Regions from separate parts of the Variovorax sp. VaC1 genome, predicted to be linked through region 1. Evidence: predicted binding sites of a transcription regulator. Region 1 holds the regulator's gene; each other region holds the start of a gene.
What was found. The regulator LexA, encoded in region 1, represses DNA repair genes until DNA is damaged. The targets are predictions, from matches to a motif close to ACTGTATNNNNATACAGT.

Region 1 (7,233 bases):
GTTCTCGTGCCGGCGCGCCTGGCGTCGACACGGCTGCCCAACAAACCCCTTGCCGACATCGCCGGCGTGCCCATGGTGGTGCGCGTTGCCCAGCGCGCCAGCGAATCGGGTGCGGTGCGCGTGGTCGTCGCCGGAGACGACCCATCCATCATCTCAGCGTGCAAGGCACATGGCGTCGAAGCCATCCTGACGCGCCAGGACCACCCCAGCGGCACCGACCGGCTGGCCGAAGCCTGCGAACAACTGGGCCTTGACGGCGACGACATCGTCGTCAACGTGCAAGGCGACGAACCGCTGATCGACCCTGCGCTGATCGACGCCGTGGCGTCGGAACTGGCGGCGCATCCGCAGGCCGCCATGAGCACCGCGGCCCACGAGATCGATTCGGTCGACGACTTCATGAACCCGAACGTGGTGAAGGCCGTTCTCGATGCGCAGGGCCACGCCCTCTACTTCAGTCGTGCACCGATCCCATGGTGGCGCGACGGCTCCAGCCAGGGTGCGGCACCAACCGTGCTGCCTTCGCCGGCGCCCCTGCGCCACATCGGGATTTACGGCTATCGCGCGGGCTTCGTGCGCAAATTTCCGTCCTTGCCGCCGTCGCCCGTCGAGGCGACAGAAGCACTCGAACAGCTGCGTGCGCTGTGGCACGGGCATCGCATCGCCGTGCATGTGAGCGACGTCGCGCCCGGACCCGGCATCGATACCCCCGGAGACCTGGCACGCGTGCGCGCGGTCTTTGCGGCGCAACCCAAGCCCTGAGGCAGGGTGTCGCCCGAGTGAAGACGCGGGAAAATCCCCATCGGGACGCGTGCTATCCTCGACGCAACTCCGCCTTGCCCAGCCATGGGGCCGACGCTTGGCGCGACACAAAATCTAAGAACCGTCCGAGGACACCATGAGACTAATTTTGCTGGGCGCGCCCGGAGCGGGCAAAGGCACGCAAGCGGCCTTCATCTGCCAGAAATACAGCATCCCTCAAATCTCGACCGGCGACATGCTGCGCGCCGCCGTCAAGGCCGGCACGCCGCTGGGGCTTCAAGCCAAGGCCGTCATGGACGCCGGCGCCCTGGTCAGCGACGACCTGATCATCAATCTCGTGAAGGAACGCATCGCGCAGGCAGACTGTGCCGGCGGCTTCCTGTTCGACGGTTTCCCGCGCACCATTCCCCAGGCCGATGCCATGAAGGCAGCAGGCGTCAAGCTCGACTACGTGCTTGAAATCGACGTGCCCTTCGGCGACATCATCGAGCGCATGAGCGGTCGCCGCTCGCACCCTGCTTCGGGCCGCACCTACCACGTCAAGTTCAATCCGCCCAAGGTCGAGGGCAAGGACGACGTGACCGGCGAAGAGCTGATCCAGCGCGAGGACGACAAGGAAGAAACCGTACGCAAGCGGCTCGACGTCTACAGCCAGCAAACGCGTCCCCTGGTCGACTACTACTCGGCCTGGGCTAAAACCGATCCGGCCGCCGCGCCGAAGTACCGCGCCATCAAGGGCGTGGGCACGGTCGACGAAATCACGCAACGCGCACTCGCGGCGTTGAGCAACTGATTCACGCAGCCGCCCTTCACCGGGGCGGCTACTTCACACGCCGAGCAATTCCAGCATCAGCGCGACGCGCGCCTTGACTGGGGTGAGCGCGCCCGCATCGCGCAGCCGGTCGTCCGGCCTTGGCAGGATGCGCCCGTTGGCGCAGCGCGTGGCGCGCAGCACGGCAACCCCTTCGTCTTGCGCCTTGAGTGCCGCCGTCTCCAGCGCATGGTGCAGCGTGCCGTTGCCGGTCGCGGCCAGAATCAATCCACGTACAGGCTCTGCGCCCCCCGCCAGCAGCAGTGCGTCGACGATCGCGCCGCTTGCGCCGGCATGGCTCATGACAATCTCGACACGCGGCCATTGGGCCGTGAGCACCTCCAGGGCTTTCGAGGCCTTCGCCGCTCGCTCCGGCCATGCCCTGACGCGGCGCACCGCTCCCTCTTCCACATAGCCGATCGGCCCCGCATCGCCCGATGCAAAGGCATCCAGCCGGTAGGTGTGCACCTTCTGAATGTCCACGCCACTGTGGATCGTGCCCGCGCAAACCACCGTCACGCCGTAGGCACCGTCCGCGGCCGCCACCGCCATCGCGTCGCGCAGGTTCTGCGGCCCGTCGGGGGCCAGCGCAGTGGCGGGACGCATCGCGCAGGTCAACACCACAGGCTTGGTCGGTGCGAGCACCGAATGCAGGAAGAACGCTGTCTCCTCCAGCGTGTCGGTGCCATGCGTGATCACCAAGCCCACCACATCGGGCTGTGCCAGCCAATGCACACAGCGTTGCGCGAGCTTCTGCCAGATGTCGAACGACATGTCCTTGCTGTCAACCTGTGCCACCTGCTCCGCCACCAGCGTCACGCCTTCCGGCGCTTCGATGCCTCCCAACAGGTCGGACACACCCACCTGCCCGGCGGTGTAGCCGATGTTGTCTTCACTGCTGGCAGCCCGTCCGGCAATGGTTCCGCCGGTGCCCAGGACCACCACGCGACGCAACTCGGGCAAAGGGGCATTGGCCATGGCTTGTCAACTTCTAAAAACTGGTTAAAAATACAGGCACTGGATAAATAGCCAGTGCCGCAAGGAACCACATATGCAGTTCGCCGTGAAGCTTACAGCCCGCCAGCAGCAGATCCTGGACTTGATCCAGAGCGCCATCGCTCGCACCGGAGCGCCGCCAACGCGCGCCGAAATCGCCAATGAGCTGGGGTTCAAGTCGGCCAACGCCGCCGAAGAGCACCTGCAGGCGCTGGCCCGCAAGGGCGTCATCGAACTCGTCAGCGGCACCTCGCGCGGCATCCGCCTCAAGGGTGATGCGCTGCGTTCGCTCAACGAAACGCGCCACCGCGAAGGCGGCCAGTTCTCGCTCTCGCTGCCCGGCATGGCGCAACTGGCGCTGCCGCTCATCGGTCGCGTCGCAGCCGGCTCGCCCATCCTGGCGCAAGAACACGTCGACCAAACCTACTACGTCGAGAACACGCTGTTCCAGCGCCAGCCCGACTACCTGCTGAAAGTGCGCGGCATGTCGATGCGCGACGCCGGCATCATGGACGGCGACCTGCTCGCCGTGCAAGCCACCAAGGAAGCACGCAACGGCCAAATCGTGGTCGCTCGCCTGGGTGACGAAGTCACGGTCAAGCGCCTGAAGCGCAACAAGCAGGTGATCGAGCTGCACGCCGAAAACCCCGACTACCCGACCATCATCGTCCAGCCCGGCGAGCCCTTCGAAATCGAGGGCCTGGCGGTCGGCCTCATCCGCAACACCATGCTGATGTAGGCCCCACGGCCTGCTTGTAGCAGCACCCCATCCGGCCGCAACAGGTGGCGGGCGTATGGCGCAGAGTCGCCATCACCCTGTCGCGGCCGATTCAAGAAATCCTGCCTGTGTTCAACCTCATACTTTTTTGGAGTTCACATGGGAATCGCCCTCCTCGCTATCGCTGATTTCTGGATGCCGCTGCAATCGCTCGCCAGCCGGCTGATCCCGGCCCGCCGCCCTCACCGGCTCGACAAGCTCGACCACGCCGAGACTTCCGCCGGGCTGCGTTACGTTGCGGTCCGTCCCGCCTGCACCACCCGCTCGGGCAATGCCTCTGCGTCCACGACGCAAGCAAGCGCACCGGCACGACCGCTGCGTGTGGTTCGCCTGATCGATGGGCACGGCCAGCAACGCGCCAACAACCGTGTCGTGATCTCGGGCCGGATGGCCGATGTGTGCGCTGAACTCGACCGCCTTGCGGCGCTCGAGGCTGCGGAAAGCATGGTCCCGGCACCTCGTTCCGCACACCTGCACTGAGCCTCGACGCCCCTGAGAACGCCTTCAGGGGTGGGTATCCAAACGTTCACGGCGGAGACATCCCAATGCTGCGAGGCACAATGGCACGCCATGAACATTGTGATCCTCGACGATTACCAGGACGCCGTGCGCAAATTGCGCTGCGCCGCCAAGCTGGACGCGTACGCGGCCAAGGTCTATACCAACACGGTGAAGGGCATCGGGCAACTGTCGGTTCGCCTCAAGGACGCCGATGTGATCGTGCTGATCCGCGAGCGCACGCAGATCTCGCGCCAGCTCATCGAGAAGCTGCCCAAGCTCAAGCTCATTTCGCAGACGGGACGGGTCGGTGGCCACATCGACGTCACGGCCTGTACCGAGCGTGGCGTGGCGGTGGCCGAAGGCACCGGCTCTCCGCAGGCACCTGCCGAGCTCACATGGGCGCTGATCATGGCCGCCATGCGCCGGCTGCCGCAGTACATCAGCAACCTCAAGCACGGTGCGTGGCAGCAATCGGGGCTCAAGTCGGCCTCGATGCCTCCCAACTTCGGGCTCGGCTCGGTGCTCAAGGGCAAGACGCTCTGCATCTGGGGCTATGGCCGCATCGGCCAACTGGTCGCGCGCTACGGCCAGGCTTTTGGCATGCAGGTCGTGATCTGGGGTCGCGAAGCGAGCTGCGCCAAGGCGCGATCCGACGGCTTCCAGGTGGCACAGAACCGCCACGAGTTCTTTGCCCAGGCCGACGTGCTCTCGGTGCACCTGCGGCTCAACGAAGAAACCCACGGCCTCGTCACGCTGGAAGACCTCTCGCGCATGAAGCCGACGGCACTGTTCGTCAACACCTCGCGTGCCGAACTGGTCGAGGCCGACGCCCTGCTGGCCGCGCTCAACCGTGGACGCCCTGGGCTGGCGGCCATCGACGTGTTCGAAAGCGAACCACCGCTGCAGGGCCACGCCCTTCTGCGCCTCGAAAACTGCATCTGCACGCCGCACATCGGCTACGTCGAGCAGGAAAGCTACGAGAGCTATTTCGGCCAGGCTTTCGACAACGTCGTGAGCTACATCAACGGCAACCCCACGAACATCGTGAATCCAGGCGCGCTGCAGGTTCGCCGGTGAGCTCATGAGCCGCCGGGCCGCCCCAAGGCGAATACCGCAGCCAAAGGCTGAGGTCACTCAGTGACCCGGCCTGCGCCGCGGGGCGCCCTCTGGGCGCTGCTGGCCGGCAATTTCGTGATCGGCACGGGTGTGATGGTCGTGCCCGGCACGCTCAATGAAATCAGCACATCGCTTGCCGTCAACGTCGCGACTGCGGGCCAACTGATCACAGCCGCCGCCGCGGTGATGTGCATCGGCGCTCCGCTGCTGGCCGCGGCCGTCGCGGGCTGGGACCGCCGCCAGCTGCTGGCCCTCACCCTGCTCTGGTATGCCGCCGGGCACGTCCTCTCAGCGCTGATGCCGAGCTTTGCCGCCCTGCTGCCGGTACGCATGCTCACCGTGATCGCGCCCGCGATCTTCACGCCCCAGGCCGCTGCCTGCGCCGGCATGCTCGTGCCGCCCGAGCAGCGCGGACGCGCCGTGACTTTTGTCTTTCTGGGCTGGTCGATGGCCTCGGTGCTGGGCCTGCCCATCGGAGCGCTCATCGGTGGCCACCTGGGCTGGCGGATGGCCTTCCTGGCGATTTCGGCGCTGAGCGTCGTGAGCGCGGCCTCGGTCTGGCTCACCCTTCCCCAGGGCATCCGCCCGGCCGCGCTGACCGCCGCCGCATGGTCGCGCGTGCTTCGCAGCCCGGTGTTGATGGGCATCGTCTCGGTCACGGCGCTGCAAGGGGCCGGCCAGTTCGTGCTCTTCAGCTATTTCGGCCCGATCCTCAAGCAGGGCTTCGGTGCCGACGCCACCACGCTGAGCGTGATGTGGGCGTTGTTCGGCGCCTGCGGGCTGGTCGGCAACATGGTGGTCAGCCGTTTCATCGACCGGATCGGTGCCGGGCGCATGGTGCTGGTCACGACCGTGCTGATCGCGCTGAGCCTGCTGCTGTGGCCGATGGCCTCCACGCTGGCCTGGCTGGCCGTGGTGCTCGTGCCCTGGGGCCTGGGCTGCTTTGCCACCAATTCAGCCCAGCAGGCGCGCCTCGTGGGCTTGGCGCCCGCCCTTGCGCCGGGCTCCGTCGCGCTGAACAGCTCGGGCATCTATACCGGCCAGGCAGTGGGCGCGGCGCTCGGCGGCTGGCTGCTGGCCAACGACGCGGCGACCTGGATGAGCTGGGTCGGCTTTGCAATGATGCTGATCGCCATTGCCCTGAGCACGGCCATCGACCGCAGCCACCGGCCGGCCACGAATCGCGCCCCCGCGTAAGACCCGTCACGCCCTGACCGCGCGAAATTGCAAAATCGGAGCCTGCAGCCGCGCTTCGCTCCCCGCCCGCGCGGCAGCCACGGATACCACCCAACCAGCGAAAATCTTCATCCAATGACAGTGAACTACACCCGAATCGGCGTGATCGGCGCCGGCGCCATGGGTCGCGGCATCACCCAGATCGCCGCCCAGGCGGGCAGCGAGGTGCTGCTGCTCGACAGCTTTGCAGGCGCCGCCGAGCGCGGCTGCGAAGCCCTCGTCGCCCAATGGAACAAGCTGCACGAGAAGGGCAAGATCGACGCCGCCGCGCGCGATGCCCAGATCGCCCGCGTCAAGGCGGTCGATTCCATCCAGGCCCTGGCCGGCTGCGATCTGGTGATCGAAGCCGTGGTCGAAGACCTCGAGGTCAAGCGCAAGCTGTTCCGCGAACTCGAAACCGTGGTGGGCCCGACGGTCACGCTGGTCACCAACACCTCCTCGCTTTCGGTCACGGCCATCGCGGCCGGGCTGGCGCACCCCGAACGCATCGCGGGCTTCCACTTCTTCAACCCTGTGCCGCTCATGAAGGTGGTCGAGGTGGTCGCGGGCTTCAAGACTGCGCCCGAGGTCTGCAAGCAGCTCGCCGGCTACGCCGCCCAGATGGGCCACAGCGCCGTGCAGGCGCAAGACACGCCCGGCTTCATCGTCAACCATGCCGGCCGCGGCTACGGCACCGAAGCCCTGCGCATCGTTGGCGAGGGCGTGGCCGACTTCGCGACCATCGACCGCATCCTGAAAGACCAGGCGGGCTTTCGCCTCGGCCCGTTCGAGCTGATGGACCTGACGGCGCTCGACGTTTCGCATCCGGTGATGGAGTCGATCTACCACCAGTACTTCGAGGAGCCCCGCTTCCGCCCGAGCGTGATCACCGCGCAGCGCCTGGCGGCCGGCGCACTGGGCCGCAAGACCAACGAAGGCTTCTATCGCTACAACGACGGCGTGATGCAGCAGACGCCCGAGGCGCCGGCGCCCGCGGTGGAGGGCGCGGCGTCGGTCTGGGTGTCGCCGCGTGCAGCGCGCCGCGCCGAACTGC
Region 2 (7,233 bases), on a different contig from region 1:
CGCGGGTGAGGGAGGCATCGTTCGGTGGCGGCGGCATCGGGACGCCAGTATCCGGCGGGAAGGCGCAGCGAGGGGCCATGACGCGAGGCCGCCCCTGTGCTCCAATCCGCCTTTCTCCCGCTTTGTCTCGCTTCATATTCATCATGGGAATGCCACTCTCGCTCCTTCGCATGGCCTCGCTGGACCTCGTGCGGGGCTTTGTCGCGGTGGGCCGGCGCATGAGCATTTCGCTGGCGGCGCAAGACCTGTGCCTCACGCAGTCGGCGGTCAGCAAGCAGATCCATGCATTGGAAGAGCAACTGGGCGTGAAGCTGCTGGTGCGCGGCCATCGCTCGATCTCTTTCACCGCCGAGGGCGAGCGGCTCTTTCGCAGCGCCGATGGTGCCGTGCAGCAGTTGCAGGACGTGATGGGTGGCATCCGTCAGGCTGGCGAGCAGCGCCCGGTGACGCTCAGCGCCAGCATCGGCATGACCGGGCTCTGGCTGCTGCCGCGGCTGGCCCATGTGCAGAAGCTGCATCCGGGCGTGGACGTGCGCGTTTCGTCCAACAACCGGCTGGCCGACCTGCGCAACGAGGGCATCGACCTGGCCATCCGCTACACCACGCCCGCGCTGGCACCGGCCGGCGCGTTGCGGCTCTTCGGCGAAACGGTGGCGCCCGTGGCGCACCCTTCGCTGGGCCTGAAGTCGCTGCGTTCGGCCGGGGCCGTGTCGGGCCTGTGCCTGCTGGCATTCGAAGATCCGCAGCACCCGTGGCTGCAATGGAGCGACTGGCTGGCCTCGGTGGGCTGGGCCGACGCGAAGCCGCAGGCCGTGCTGCACTTCAACCAGTACGACCAGCTGATCCAGGCGGCGCTGGCCGGGCAGGGCGTGGCGCTGGGGCGGCTCGAGCTGATCCAGCCGTTGCTCGATGAAAAGCGCCTCGTGCGCGTGGCCGCGCCGGAGCCGGTTCAGTCATCGGGGCATGCCTATTGGCTGATCCAGGCCGAGGACGCGCCGCGCGAAGAAGTGCGCCACGTGGCCGCGTGGCTGGCGGCCGAGGCGCGGCAACAGCAGTCAGGCGGCGCCTGAGCCTGCTGCCGCTTGGCAGAACGCCAGCGCTTCGTCGAGGCGGTCGTTGCCCCAGAACATTTCGTCGCCGGCAAGGAAGGTCGGCGCGCCGAAGATGCCTTTCTCGGTAGCGGTTTCGGTCTGGCGCCGCAGCCGCAGCTTGTTGGCGTCGGAGATGGCCTCTTCGATGATCCGGTGCGCCGGCAGGCCGAGGTCGGCCAGCAGGTCGTGCATGGCCTGGGGCGAATCGATGTCGCGGTCTTCGGCGAAGTTCATCGCCATCGTGCGGCGGCAGAACTCGCCCATCCACGGTTGCGTGGCGCCCACCAAAGCGATGCGCAGCGGCAGCACGGCCGGGCGCGGAAAGCGGGTTGGCTGCCGCCATGGCAGGCCGTACTTGCGGCACTGGCGGGCCATGTCTTTCCACGTGTAGTCGCCTTTCTCTTTCTGCAGCACGAAGGGCGACGACTCCCAGCCGAACGAGCGAAAGATCGGCCCGAGCAGAAAGGGCTGCCAGCGGATGCCTACGCCATGGCGCGCCGCTTCTTCCTCGATGCGCATGACGCTCAGGTAGCTGTAGTTGCTGCCGAAGTCGAACCAGAAATCGAGCGTGGGGCGTGTGGGCGAAGTCATTCGAACACCACCAGGCAGCGGGCTTCGATGCTTTCGCGCAGCGGCGCGTCGGCGGGCGCATCGGGGTGGTCGAAGGCCGCATGCGGCGTGTAGCGCGACACGCCGCTCAACTGCGAGTCGTACTGCTTGAAGACCAGCGCCTCGTGCCGGTCCATCGCCGAAAAATACGACCAGCGGTGCGAGGGCGAATGGGTCGCCAGGTAGATCTCGCCGGTGCGGCGCGGGTAGCGCACTTCGGCGCTGACCAGGTCCTTCGCCATCACCGAGCGCGCGTCGCACACGGCCAATGGCGTGTCGAGCACCGGGCCCCTGATCGAGCGCCAGACGTTGACGATGCAGTAGCGCCGCACGGCCGCGGCCTCATCGGGGTCGGCCAGCACCATGGCCAGCCGGCGGCGGCCGGATTCCTCGGTGTAGTCGTTGTGGATGCGGCCGTTGGCAGCAGCCTTGCCGTCGCTCGCGCGGCGGCCGAAGCTCAAGGCGGCGCGATCGGCTTCGCGGCGGCGCACCAGGTGGTCGAACACGTAGGCCCGGGTGCCGCCCGTCACTTGCAGCGCCAGTTCGGCGACCTCGCGGTGGTAGATGGCCGTGACCTCGGCATCGTCGAGAAAGTCGGCCACGGCCGTGGGTGCATCGCGCAGCACGAAGCCTTCGCGCTCGATGTCGGTGGGGGCCGCGGCGGCGCGTGCGTCCGAGATCGGCATGGGGCGCAGCTCGTAGCTGCCGCTTTCCCAGGGCGTGTCGGGTGGCGGCTGGAAGGTGTAGCTGAACGGGCGCAGCGCGGAAGGCTGCAGGTAGTTCAGGCCGGCGGTGACGGTGGCGGTGGGGTGGTTCATGCGGGGCTCCTTTGCCTGGCATTGGAGCGAAAGCACGGCCCCGGCTCAAACGACTTCTGCTCGCCTTGGCATGAGCCATGGGAATATGAAAAAGCCAACCCGGAAGAAAAGCCTCTTCCTTCTTGCGACCCATGAAATACTGTATAAAAATACAGTTAACAGTTCAATCATGGGCCTCCCTTTCCTCGACTCCTTTTCCGCTGCCGCAGGCCGTGGCGTCTGGCACGCCGACGAGCTTGGCCTGGCCGATGCGCAGGTCACTGCCACCGGCCATGCCGCGCTCGACGCGCAATTGCCGGGCGGCGGCTGGCCGGTCGGCGCCATGACGGAGCTGCTGCAGGCCTCGCCCGAGGCCCACGTCTGGCGGCTGCTGCTGCCCGCGTTGGCGCAGGCGGTGGAAACGCGCGGCGGCCCGGTCGTGCTGATCGGTGCGCCTTACGAGCCTTGCGGCCCTTCGCTCGCGGCGCAGGGCCTGCCGGTGGAAGCCCTGATGTGGGTCCGCAGCGATGCAGCCCCCGCGCGCCTGTGGGCCTGCGAGCAGGCGCTGCGCTGCGCCGACGTGGCCGCCGTCGTGGCTTGGCTGCCGCAGGCGCGCGTGGCCGAGTTGCGGCGGCTGCAGCTGGCCGCCGCCCAGCACGAGGTGCTGCTTTTCGTGTGCCGGCCCCGGTCGGTGGCGCAGTCGGCGTCGCCTGCGCGGCTTCGCATCCAGGTCGAGCGCTGCGAGAGCGACAGCGCGCAGATCGAGCTGCACATCCTCAAGCGTCGCGGCCCGCCGCTGGCCTCGCCGGTGATGCTGCCCGCGCGCAACGAGCGCATGGCCGCGCTGCTGGCCGCCGCCCGGCTGCGGCGCAGGCTGCGCTTGCAGCAACTGGGCACGGTGCCGCCTGCCGGCGAGGCGGCATCGCAGGCCACCGTGGTCCGCATCGACGCGTGGAAAGGAGGCCCCAATGCACTGGATCGCATTGCGGTGGTCGCTTGAAGCCGACGCGCCCGACACACCTGATGCACAGCCCCTGCCCACGCCCGAGGCCCTGGGCTGGTGGGCGCTGCAGTACACGCCCCATGTCGCCTGGCAAGACGAAGCCCTGATGCTCGAGGTTTCCGCCTGCGAGCGCCTGTGGGGCGGGCGGCTGCAAATGATGCGGGGGCTGCTCGCCGCCAACCCTGTCCCTGATGCGCGCATGCTGGGCGCACAGGGCGCCACCAGCCTGATCGCGCTGGCGCGGCTGCGCCTGTTTTCGCGCGACGAAGACCGGCCGAAGAACATTCCGGAGGGCCTGCCGCTCGACACCCTGAGCGCCGCGCATGCGCACCTCGACCTGCTCGCGCGGCTCGGCTGCCGCACCTGGGGCGACGTGGCCGCCTTGCCGCGCGGCGGCCTCACGCGGCGCTTCGGCGCGGACTTGCGCGAGGCGCTCGACAAGGCCTGGGGCCTGCGCCCCGAAAGCCACACCTGGCTCACACTGCCCGACGTGTTCGAGCAGAAGCTGGAGCTGCCCGCGCTCGCCGTGACCGCGCCCGAGCTGATGTGGTCGGCCAACCGCCTGCTGATGGCGCTGCAGTTCTGGCTGCGTGCGCGCCAGCGCGGCGCGCGTGCGCTCGAGCTGCAATGGACGCTCGACCTCAAGCGCTTCAACGGCGTGAACCTGCCGCCGCACCAGCAGGTCACCGTGCGCACGGCCGAGCCCACGCAGGACATGGCGCACCTGCGCCGTCTGCTGTCCGAAAAACTGGCGCTCACCACGCTTGCCGCGCCCACGAGCTGGCTCCGGCTGCGCACCCTCGAAACCGATCCGTGGGCCGGCGCCAGCACCAGCTTTCTGCCCGAAGACAACCGCAAGGGCGACAAGCTGCACGAGATGGTCGAGCGGCTCAGCATGCGGCTCGGTGCCACGCAGGTCGTGGTGCCGTCGGCGCAGGCCGACCACCGGCCCGAGCGCAAGCAGGCATGGCGGCCCGCGCTGCAGAAAGACAAGGCGCCCGACAAGGTCCGAAAGGACGCGAAGGCCGCGGCCTCGCAGCCCGATGCGCTCTATCCGCCATGGCTGCTGCCCGAACCCCTGCTGCTGGAGATGGACGGCGAGCGGCCGTGCTACCTCGGGCCGTTGAGCAAGCTGATCGGGCCGCAGCGCGTCGAAGCCGGCTGGTGGGGCGACAAGAACGACGGCGGCCAGCCCGCGATGCGCGACTACTACGTGGCGGAAAGCCCCGAGGCCGGGCTGGTGTGGATCTTTCGCGAGCGGCCTGCCGCGCGCTTTTCTTCCGGCGAAGTGCGCTGGTACCTGCAAGGCTTCTATGCCTGATCCCAGCGGCAAGCAGATGCGGGCGCTCATGCCTGCCAAGGTGCATGTGCTGCCGCAGCGGTTCAGGCCGGTGCCGGGCTTGCCCGACTATGCCGAGCTGCACTGCCTGACGAACTTCAGCTTTCAGCGCGGCGCATCGATGCCCGAGGACATGGTGGAGCGCGCCTACCACCTGGGCTACTCGGCGCTGGCGATCACCGATGAATGCTCGGTGGCAGGCATCGTGCGTGCGCATGTCGCGTTGCGCGACCTGCCTGCGAAGCTGGATGAGTACGAACGCGAGAACCCCGACGAGCCGCCGATTCCGCGTCACCCCGATTTCCGGTTGCTGTTCGGCAGCGAGTTCCGCTTCGAGCGCTTCAAGCTCGTGGTGATCGCGAACGACACCGAGGGCTGGGGCAACCTCTGCGAGTTCATCACCGCCGCGCGCAACACAGAGTTGCCCAAGGGCGAGTACCGCGTGAGCTGGGAAGGCAGCGACGTGGCCTCGCTACAGCGCTGCCAGGTTCTTTTCGTGCCGCATCGGGCCCCCGGCCGCGCGGTGGACGTCGCCACGCTGCATGAAGACCTGATGGCCGCCAAGGCGCTTTACGGCATCAACCTCTGGCTGGCGATGGAGCTGTTCAACGAAGTCGACGACGACCTCTGGTTCGTCACGCTGATGCAGGCGGGCGAACAGGCCGGCGTTCCGCTGGTGGCGGCCGGCGATGTGCACATGCATGTGCGTGCCTGCAAGCCCTTGCATGACGTGCTGACGGCCGTGCGCGAAGGCAAGACCGTGGCCGAGTGCGGCTTTGCGCTGGAGTCGAATGCCGAGCGGCATCTGCGGCAGCGGATGCGGCTGGCCGAGCTTTATCTGCCGCAGATGCTGGCGAATACGCTGGTGGTGGCGCAGCGTTGCAGATTTGATCCAAAGGTGATCCGGGAGAACTACAAGTACCCGCTGGAGATGGTGGGCAACAATGAAACTGCCGCGCAGACGCTGGTGCGAAAGACGTGGGAGGGCGCATTGAAGATGTACCCGATCGAAAGATATTCCTCGGGAATTCCCGGAAGTGTCTGCATGCAGCTGCACAAAGAGCTGAAGCTGATCATCGACCTGGAATACGAGATGTTCTTTCTCACGGTGGAAGACATCGTGCGCTTCGCAAAATCCGAGGGCATCCTTTGCCAGGGCCGTGGCTCATCGGCCAACTCGGCGGTCTGCTACTGCCTCGGCATCACCGCGATCAACCCCGACAAGGGCACGCTGCTGTTCGAGCGCTTTCTTAGCCGTGAACGCCGCGAGCCACCTGACATCGACGTCGACTTCGAGCACCAGAAGCGCGAAAAAGTCATCCAGTACATCTACGAGAAATACGGCCGCGAGCGTGCAGCCATCGCCGCCGTCGTCATCTGCTACCGCGCGCGCAGCTCCTTGCGTGACGTGGGCAAGGCCATCGGCATCGATGAGCGGCTGATCGATGAATTTGCCAAAGACCACTACTGGTTCGACGACACCGTGCTGGGCGAACAACTGCGCCAGGCAGCCGCGCGCGTCGGCGTGGAAGAAGACGAACTCAAGCTGATGCAGTGGATCGAGCTCACGCAGAAGCTCAAGGGATTTCCGCGCCACCTGAGCCAGCACGTCGGCGGTTTCGTGCTCACGCACACCAGGCTCACGCGGCTGGTGCCGGTCGAGAAGGCATCGATGAAAGACCGCTCCGTCATCCAGTGGGAGAAAGACGACCTCGAAGCCATGGGCATGCTCAAGGTCGACGTGCTCGCGCTCGGCATGCTCAGTGCGATCCGGCGCGGGCTCGACCACATGAACCGCTGGCGGGGCTCGATGGTGCAGATGCATCACATCCCGAACGACGACCAGAAGGTGTTCGACATGATCTGCGACGCCGACACCATCGGCGTGTTCCAGATCGAGAGCAGGGCGCAGATGTCGATGCTGCCTCGCCTGAAGCCGCGTACCTACGAAGACCTGGTGATCGAGGTCGCGATCGTGCGGCCGGGGCCCATTCAGGGCGGCATGGTGCATCCGTATCTGAAGCAGCGCGAGCGGGTGGCCAAGAGGCTGCCGATCGTCTACGAGAAAGACGAGCTTCGCCCCGCACTCGAACGCACGCTGGGCATACCGATCTTCCAGGAGCAGGTGATGCAGATCGCCATGATCGCGGCCAAATTCACGGCCGACGAGGCGGACCAGTTGCGCCGCGCGATGGCGGCATGGAAACGCAAGGGCGGCCTCGGCAAGTTCCACGACAAGCTCGTGAACGGCATGGTCGATAACGGCTACAAGGCCAGCTTTGCCGAAGCCATCTTCAAGCAGGTCATGGGCTTCGGCGATTACGGCTTCCCCGAAAGCCATGCTGCGAGCTTCGCGCTGCTGGTCACCGTGAGCAGTTGGCTCAAGAACTACGA
Region 3 (7,233 bases), on a different contig from region 1:
CGCTGAAACTGCTGCAGGCACCCAGGAGAAGCGTCGCGGTGACGGCAGCAACCAGCAGCCAGGGACGGCGTTGGAGAATGGCAGGCATGGGAGGAAAGGGGGGTAGCGATATGATCGGCCATTGTAGCGGCTGACCCTTTTCAGGGCCTTTGCCGCAGCCCCGGGCGCAGGAACCAACATGGCCAATATCGACGAACTCAAGAACACCGGCCTGAAGGCCACATTGCCACGCCTGAAGATTCTTGAAATCTTCCAGACCGGCAGCCAGCGGCACATGACGGCCGAAGACGTGTTTCGCGTGCTGCTGAACGAGCATTCCGACATCGGCCTGGCCACGGTGTACCGGGTGCTGACGCAGTTCGAGCAGGCCGGCATCCTCGAGCGCAGCCATTTCGAGAGCGGCAAGGCGGTCTACGAACTGAACGAAGGCACGCACCACGACCACCTGATCTGCACCTCGTGCGGCAAGGTCGAGGAGTTCTACGACGCCGAGATCGAACGCCGCCAGCAGATGATCGCCAAGGACAAGGGCTGGATCCTGCAGGACCACGCCATGTCGCTCTACGGCCTTTGCGGCGACTGTGTAAAGAAGCGCTGATTCAGGGGGCGCTGCGGCGCTCCCGGCAGGCCGTGTTCAGTCCTGCCCGGTTTCCATCGCCTTGTGGTGGCGCGCCACGAAGTCCGCATAGGTGTCGATGCCCCGCAGCTGCAGGATCGAGTTGCGCACGGCCGCCTCGACCAGCACGGCGATATTCCGCCCCGCCACCACCTGGATGATGACCTTGCGCACCGGGATGCCCAGCACGTCCTGCGTGAGCGGCGCCGAAGGCATGCGCTCGTAGTCGCGCTCGAAGCTGTCGCGCCGCACGAGGTGCACGATGAGCTTCAGGCGCATCTTCCGGCGCACCGCCGTCTCACCGAAGATCGCGCGGATGTCCAGCAGGCCGATGCCGCGCACTTCGAGCAGGTTCAGCAGCAGGTCGGGGCAGCGCCCTTCGATGGTGTTCTGGTTGATGCGGTACAGGTCGACCGCGTCGTCGGCCACGAGGCCGTTGCCGCGCGAGATCAGCTCCAGGCCCAGCTCGCTCTTGCCCAGGCCCGACTCGCCCGTGATCATCACGCCCATGCCCAGGATGTCCATGAACACGCCGTGCATCGAGGTGCGCTCGGCGAAGTGCTTGGACAGGTAGGCGCGCAGCAGGTCGATCACGAAGGCCGACGATTCGCGCGTGGCAAACAGCGGCAGTTGGGCGCGTTCGCAGATCGACAGCAGCTCGTCGGGCGCGGCCTGGCCGTCGGCCAGCACCAGCATCGGCGGCTCCAGCGTGACGATGCGGGCAATGCGGCGGGCGCAGTCTTCGAGGCTGCCGCGCGTCAGGTAGGCCACCTCGCGGGCGCCCAGGATCTGCACGCGGTACGGGTGGATGTAATTGAGGTAACCGACCAGGTCGGCAGCCGACTGGGCGCGGCTGATGACTTCGGGGTCGAACTGGCGCTCCGAGGCACCGAGCCCGGCGAGCCATTCCCAGCGGAGCGACCCACGGAACTCCTCGAACATGGCATCGGCGCTGATGACGGTCGGCTTCATGCGTTCAGGAGGCGGCGCTCACACGCCGGCATTTTCTTGTGATGGACGAAGGCAGCAGCAGCGCAGCTTATCAGCAGCTGCGAGTGCCAACGCATGCGCTCAGGCGACTTGGGTGGATTGCCAGCCGGCGATGAGGCCGTGGAGCGCGGCGGCATCGGTGCTGGACTTGATCTGTTCGCGCAGGCTGGCATCGCTCAGCAGCTCGGCGATTTCAGAGAGGATTTCGAGGTGCTTCTGCGTGGCCGCTTCGGGCACCAGCAGGAAGATCAGCAGTGCCACGGGCTGTTCGTCCGGGGCGTCGAAGCCGATCGGGTTGGCCAGCTGGAACACGGCGGCCATCGGTGCCTTCAGGCCCTTGATGCGGCCATGCGGAATGGCGACACCATGGCCCAGACCGGTGGAGCCGAGGCGCTCGCGCGCAAACAGGCTGTCGGTGATGAGGGCACGGCCCAGACCGTGAAGGCTTTCGAACAGCAGGCCGGCTTCTTCAAAAGCGCGTTTTTTGCTGGTGGCGTCAACGCTCACGAGCACTTGAGCGGGCGGCAGGATGGACGCGAGGCGATTCATGGTGGGTGCAGAGCGGGGGCGATTATGCACCCGCTTGGTAAAAACCCCCAGTCCCCCTATTTACTTTTTGTCTACATGTTGCCCAGAGGCCTCGTACGCCTCGAAGGGACTTGCAAAGCCCCACCACAACAGTCGGAAAACAAAAGGCCGCCCGAAGGCGGCCTGAGGCGTGAACCCTGGGGGTCTTGCTTACATCAAGCGCTTGGGTGCCGAATGATGATGGTCCTGCAGGCGGTCCTTGTGGCGCACCACCTGACGGTCGAGCTTGTCGACCAGTTCATCGACCGCGGCATAAAGATCAGCGTGGCTCGATTCCGCGAACATGTCATTGCCCTTGACGTGGATGTTGCATTCCGCCCTTTGGCGGCGTTCCTTTTCCTTCTGCTTTTCCACCGTGAGGATCACCTTGACATCGACGACCTGGTCGAAATGTCGGGTGATCCGGTCCAGCTTGCTCGTGACGTAAGTGCGCAAGGCAGGCGTGACGTCGAGGTGATGACCGCTGATCGTCAGATTCATGAATGACCTCCTGGAATTGACGTTGGGGGAAATGACCCCGCTCCGGAATGAAGCGTGGCCGGCGAAACCAATGAATCGGGGTGAATCGAGAGGAAGAGAAAGAGGGGGAAGGAGAGAGGGAAAGAAGAGGAAAGAGGGGAAGGTCGATTCACTATGCCCAAGCTGTCACGGTATTGCAATACCCGAGTTGCCCGGGGGTACGAGGCGCTCGAAACGCCTCATGATCCGCTATTCAATCCATAGCGGACAACGTCAGCGGGACAGCCGCTGCAGCATTTTGAAAGGAAGTGTTTTCACCTGCGCGCCGCGGTGACCCTGCCGCCCGCAGGGCCAGCCGCTTCAGCGCCAGGCGGCGCGCATGCGGTTGCGCAGGTCGATCACGGCGGCCGGCGGCGGCACCGCCGGGGGCAGCACCGGCGCAGGCGGCCAGGTCTGCTGCTCGAAGCCCGCGAGATCGGCGTCCGGAATGAAGCGCGTGCGGTTGGCGTACAGGTGCCGGTCGCCGCGCACGGCCTGCTGCGTGATGTGGAAGCGCTGCGGCACCAGCAGGTGCAGATGGTCGCGCGCCCGCGTCATCGCCACGTAGAGCAGGCGGCGCTCTTCTTCCAGCTCATGCGCGCTCTGCGCCACGTCGGCCGGCATGCAACCGTCGACGACGTTGAGCACGTGCACCGAACGCCACTCCTGCCCTTTGGCCGAATGGATGGTCGAGAGGATCAGGTAGTCCTCGTCGAGCAGCGGCGGCCCTGGTCGGTCGCTCGTGGCTTCGGGCGGATCGAGCGTGAGTTCGGTGAGAAAGCTCTCGCGAGAGCCATAGCCCGCCGCGAGCCGAGCGAGCTGCTCGACGTCGGCACGGCGCACGCCGGAGGTGTCTTCATAGAGCCGCTCCAGGTGCGGCAGGTACCAATCCATCGCCAGTTCCACATCGGCCGGCCACGTCAGCGAAGGCGCACGCAGCGCGGCATAGGCTTTGGCGAAGTCGCTCCATTGCGCGCGCGCCGCGGACGGCGGCACGAAATCGCTAACGGCCGCCGCGGGGTCGGCCGCCTTGTCCATTGCATCGAGCAGCCGCGTGCCGGTGGCCGGCCCAATGCCCGGAATCAGCTGCGTCACGCGAAAGCCCGCCATGCGTCCGCGCGGATTCTGCGCAAAGCGCAGCACCGCGAGCAGGTCTTTCACATGCGAGGCCTCCAGGAACTTGAGGCCACCGAATTTCACGAACGGGATGTTGCGCCGCGCCAGTTCGAGTTCGAGCGCCGCGCTGTGCGTCGAGGTGCGGAACAGCACCGCCTGCGACTTGAGCGCCAGCCCGCCCTCGCGATGCGCCAGCACCTTGTCGGCCACCCAGCGCGCCTGCCCGGCCTCGTCGGGCACGAGCACCAGCAAGGGCTTGCCGGCCGAGGGCTTGTCGGTCCAGAGCGTCTTGGCGTGCCGCTCGGCCGCATGCGCGATCACGCGGTTCGACGCGTCGAGGATCGGCTGCGTCGAGCGGTAGTTGCGCTCCAGCGTGACCACGCGCGCGGCCTGCGTGAACTGCGAGGGAAAGTCGAGGATGTTGCGCACCGTCGCGCCGCGAAACGAATAGATCGATTGCGCGTCGTCCCCCACCACCGTCACGCCCCGCCCGTCGGGCTTCAGCGCCAGCAGGATCGACGCCTGCAGCAGGTTGGTGTCCTGGTACTCGTCGACCAGCACGTGGTCGAAGCGCGCGCCGATCTGCGCGGCCAGTGCGGGCTCGGCGGCCATCTCGGCCCAGTAGAGCAGCAGGTCGTCGTAGTCGAGCACGTTCTGCTGCTGCTTGGCTTCCACGTAGGCACCGAACAGTTTCTTGAGTTCGGCCTCCCATTCGTCGCACCAGGGAAAGGACTCCTTCAGCACCTGGGCCAGCGGCGCGCGCGTGTTGACGCAGCGCGAGTAGATCGACAGGCAGGTGCCCTTGCGCGGGAAGCGGTTGACCGTCGAAGACAGGCCCTGCTCGTGCCGCACCAGCCCCATCAGGTCTTCGGCGTCGCCCCGGTCGTGGATGGTGAAGTTTTCGTCCAGGCCGATCTGCGTGGCGTACTCGCGCAGCAACCGCGCGCCGATGCCATGGAAGGTGCCGGCCCATGGCAGCGCAGGCGGCACCGCCGAGGACAAGCCCAGCACCTGCGTCAGCACCTGGCCCGCGCGGCGCCCCATTTCCTGCGCGGCACGGCGCGAGAAGGTCAGCAGCAGCAGGCGTTGCGGATCGACGCCCCCTGCGATCAGGTGCGCCACCCGGTGTGCCAGCGTGCTGGTCTTGCCGGAGCCGGCGCCTGCAATCACGAGCAGCGGGCGGTGGTCGTCGCCCACGGCCGCGCCCACGCCGTGCTCGACCGCCGCGCGCTGCGCCTCGTTGAGCGTTGCCAGCGCCGCGGCCAGGCGTTCGGACTGGCTCGTTGCGGCGGCGGAAAAAACAGGAAGCGCAGCGGTCTGCATGGGCAGGACTTTACTGTATGTCCGTCCAGTTCGACCTCGATGCAGCCCCATGGCCAGTGACATAATCGCGCCTCGCTGCAAATGGAGACTCCCCCATGGAAACCGCCCCGTCTCGGCAGCTTTCAACTCCCTTTCTGACGGCCTGATCGCTCACGTCGGGCCCGGGAATTGAAAGCGCCCCTCCCTCGCCCATCGTTCAGTCATCCCCGGGAGTGAGCCCATGCTCAACATCTTTACGCTCGCCAACGGCCGCCTTGTCCAGGAAGAGATCGAGGCCCTCGAAGAGCTCTCCAAGTTCCGGCCGATCTGGGTCGACCTCGAATCGCCCACGCTCGAAGAAAAGCGCTGGATCAAGCAGTACTACGGCCTCTCGATCCCCGAAGACGCGATGGACGAGGACATCGAGGAGTCGGCCCGCTTCTACGAAGAAGACAACGGCGAGCTGCACATCCGCTCCGACTTCTTGATCGACGACGACGAGAACCCGCGCACGGTGCGCGTCGCCTTCATCCTCAACCAGCACAACACCGACCTGCGCAGCCGCGGCGTGCTGTTCTCGATCCACGACGAAGACGTGCCCGTGTTCCGCCTGCTGCGCATGCGCGCACGCCGCGCGCCGGGGCTGATCGAAGACGCCAAGGAAGTGATGCTCAAGCTCTTCGACGCGGACGCCGAATACTCGGCCGACACGCTGGAGAACATCTATGACGAGCTCGAAGTGGCGGGCAAGAAAGTGCTGTCGGGCAACGTCAGCGACGAACTGGCCGGCGAGGTGCTCGGCGCCATCGCGCGGCAGGAAGACTTGAACGGCCGCATCCGCCGCAACGTGATGGACACGCGCCGCGCGGTCAGCTTCATGATGCGCAGCAAGATGCTCAACGCCGAGCAGTTCGAAGAAGCCCGGCAGATCCTGCGCGACATCGAATCGCTGGACAACCACACGGCGTTCCTGTTCGACAAGATCAACTTCCTGATGGATGCGACCGTCGGTTTCATCAACATCAACCAGAACAAGACCATCAAGATCTTCTCGGTGGCCAGCGTCGCGCTGCTGCCGCCCACGCTGATCGCGAGCATCTACGGCATGAACTTCAAGTTCATGCCCGAGCTGGACTGGGCCATGGGCTACCCCTATGCCATCGTACTGATGGCAGCCAGCGCGCTGGTGCCGATGTGGTATTTCCGCCGGCGCGGCTGGCTGAAGTAACGCAACGCACACGCTGCCGCGCGGCCACGGCGCGCGGGGGCCGGAGGGCGGCCGGATACCGGGTGCTAGAGTCGCTCACAGCAGGCGCCAGCCGGCCGGCGCCACCGGAGAGCCCGTGCGCAGACTTCGCTTCCTCACCAACCGCCATCGCGCGCCGTCCACCAACAGCGCGCTCGGCCTTCTGCTGGCGTTCAACGCGGGCGCCGTCAACGCAGGCGGCTTCCTCGTGCTGCACATGTACACCTCGCACATGACCGGCTTCGCCTCGCAGCTGGCCGACGGCATGGTGCTGGGCAATGTCACGCTGTTGCTGAACGCGCTGGGCGCGATCCTCGCGTTCCTGACTGGCGCCGCGGCCTGCGCCGTGCTGGTTAACTGGGGCCGGCAGCATCGCCTGCACGGCGTCTACGCCCTGCCCCTCGTGCTCGAAGCGGCGCTGATGTTTCCGTTCGGGCTCATGGGCGCCATCACCCTGACCTGGGCCACGCCGTTCGCGGTGCCGCTCACCGTGCTGCTGCTGTCGTTCATCATGGGCCTGCAGAACGCGGTGGCGTCGAAGACCTCGGGCGGCAGCATCCGCACGACCCACATGACCGGCAACATCACCGACATGGGAATCGAGCTGGGCAAGATGCTCTACTGGAACCGGCGCGCAACTGCGTCGTCGCAGACGGCGGTGCGCCACGATCGCGGCCGACTGCGCAGGGCCGCAGGGCTGGTCGGCATGTTCGTGCTCGGCGGGGCCGTGGGCGCGCTCGGCTTCAAGTACGTCGGCTTCATCTGCGTGGTTCCGCTGGCGGCCTTGCTGCTGGCGCTGTCGATCCCGCCGCTGCTTCGCGACCTCCCGCTGCGCCGGCTTGCGCAGTGGCGAAACTGACGCCGCCTTCTCAGGCGG

Region 2: a site for LexA is predicted at 2,657-2,674, ahead of imuA (translesion DNA synthesis-associated protein ImuA). Genes of this name have one in related genera too.
Region 3: a site for LexA is predicted at 5,144-5,161, ahead of ACGLHS_RS26180 (ATP-dependent helicase). Genes of this name have one in related genera too.

What each region holds. Positions count from the first base shown of each region.
Region 1 covers NZ_JBIGLT010000003.1:434,388-441,620, reverse strand. Annotated here, with positions in the region: gene kdsB (3-deoxy-manno-octulosonate cytidylyltransferase) at 1-762, shown strand, start outside; gene adk (adenylate kinase) at 899-1,555, shown strand; gene ACGLHS_RS14175 (asparaginase) at 1,589-2,551, opposite strand; gene lexA (transcriptional repressor LexA) at 2,625-3,308, shown strand; gene ACGLHS_RS14165 (hypothetical protein) at 3,447-3,827, shown strand; gene ACGLHS_RS14160 (D-2-hydroxyacid dehydrogenase family protein) at 3,918-4,925, shown strand; gene ACGLHS_RS14155 (MFS transporter) at 4,986-6,161, shown strand; gene ACGLHS_RS14150 (3-hydroxyacyl-CoA dehydrogenase) at 6,276-7,233, shown strand, end outside.
Region 2 covers NZ_JBIGLT010000001.1:838,053-845,285, forward strand. Annotated here, with positions in the region: gene ACGLHS_RS04070 (aldo/keto reductase) at 1-37, opposite strand, end outside; gene ACGLHS_RS04075 (LysR substrate-binding domain-containing protein) at 150-1,070, shown strand; gene ACGLHS_RS04080 (2-hydroxychromene-2-carboxylate isomerase) at 1,056-1,682, opposite strand; gene ACGLHS_RS04085 (CmcJ/NvfI family oxidoreductase) at 1,679-2,518, opposite strand; gene imuA (translesion DNA synthesis-associated protein ImuA) at 2,688-3,497, shown strand; gene ACGLHS_RS04095 (Y-family DNA polymerase) at 3,466-4,821, shown strand; gene ACGLHS_RS04100 (error-prone DNA polymerase) at 4,814-7,233, shown strand, end outside.
Region 3 covers NZ_JBIGLT010000007.1:132,125-139,357, forward strand. Annotated here, with positions in the region: gene ACGLHS_RS26155 (outer membrane protein assembly factor BamE) at 1-88, opposite strand, end outside; gene fur (ferric iron uptake transcriptional regulator) at 179-598, shown strand; gene hprK (HPr(Ser) kinase/phosphatase) at 635-1,588, opposite strand; gene ACGLHS_RS26170 (PTS sugar transporter subunit IIA) at 1,688-2,155, opposite strand; gene hpf (ribosome hibernation-promoting factor, HPF/YfiA family) at 2,345-2,674, opposite strand; gene ACGLHS_RS26180 (ATP-dependent helicase) at 3,014-5,131, opposite strand; gene corA (magnesium/cobalt transporter CorA) at 5,352-6,338, shown strand; gene ACGLHS_RS26190 (YoaK family protein) at 6,454-7,215, shown strand; gene ACGLHS_RS26195 (5'-methylthioadenosine/adenosylhomocysteine nucleosidase) at 7,226-7,233, opposite strand, start outside.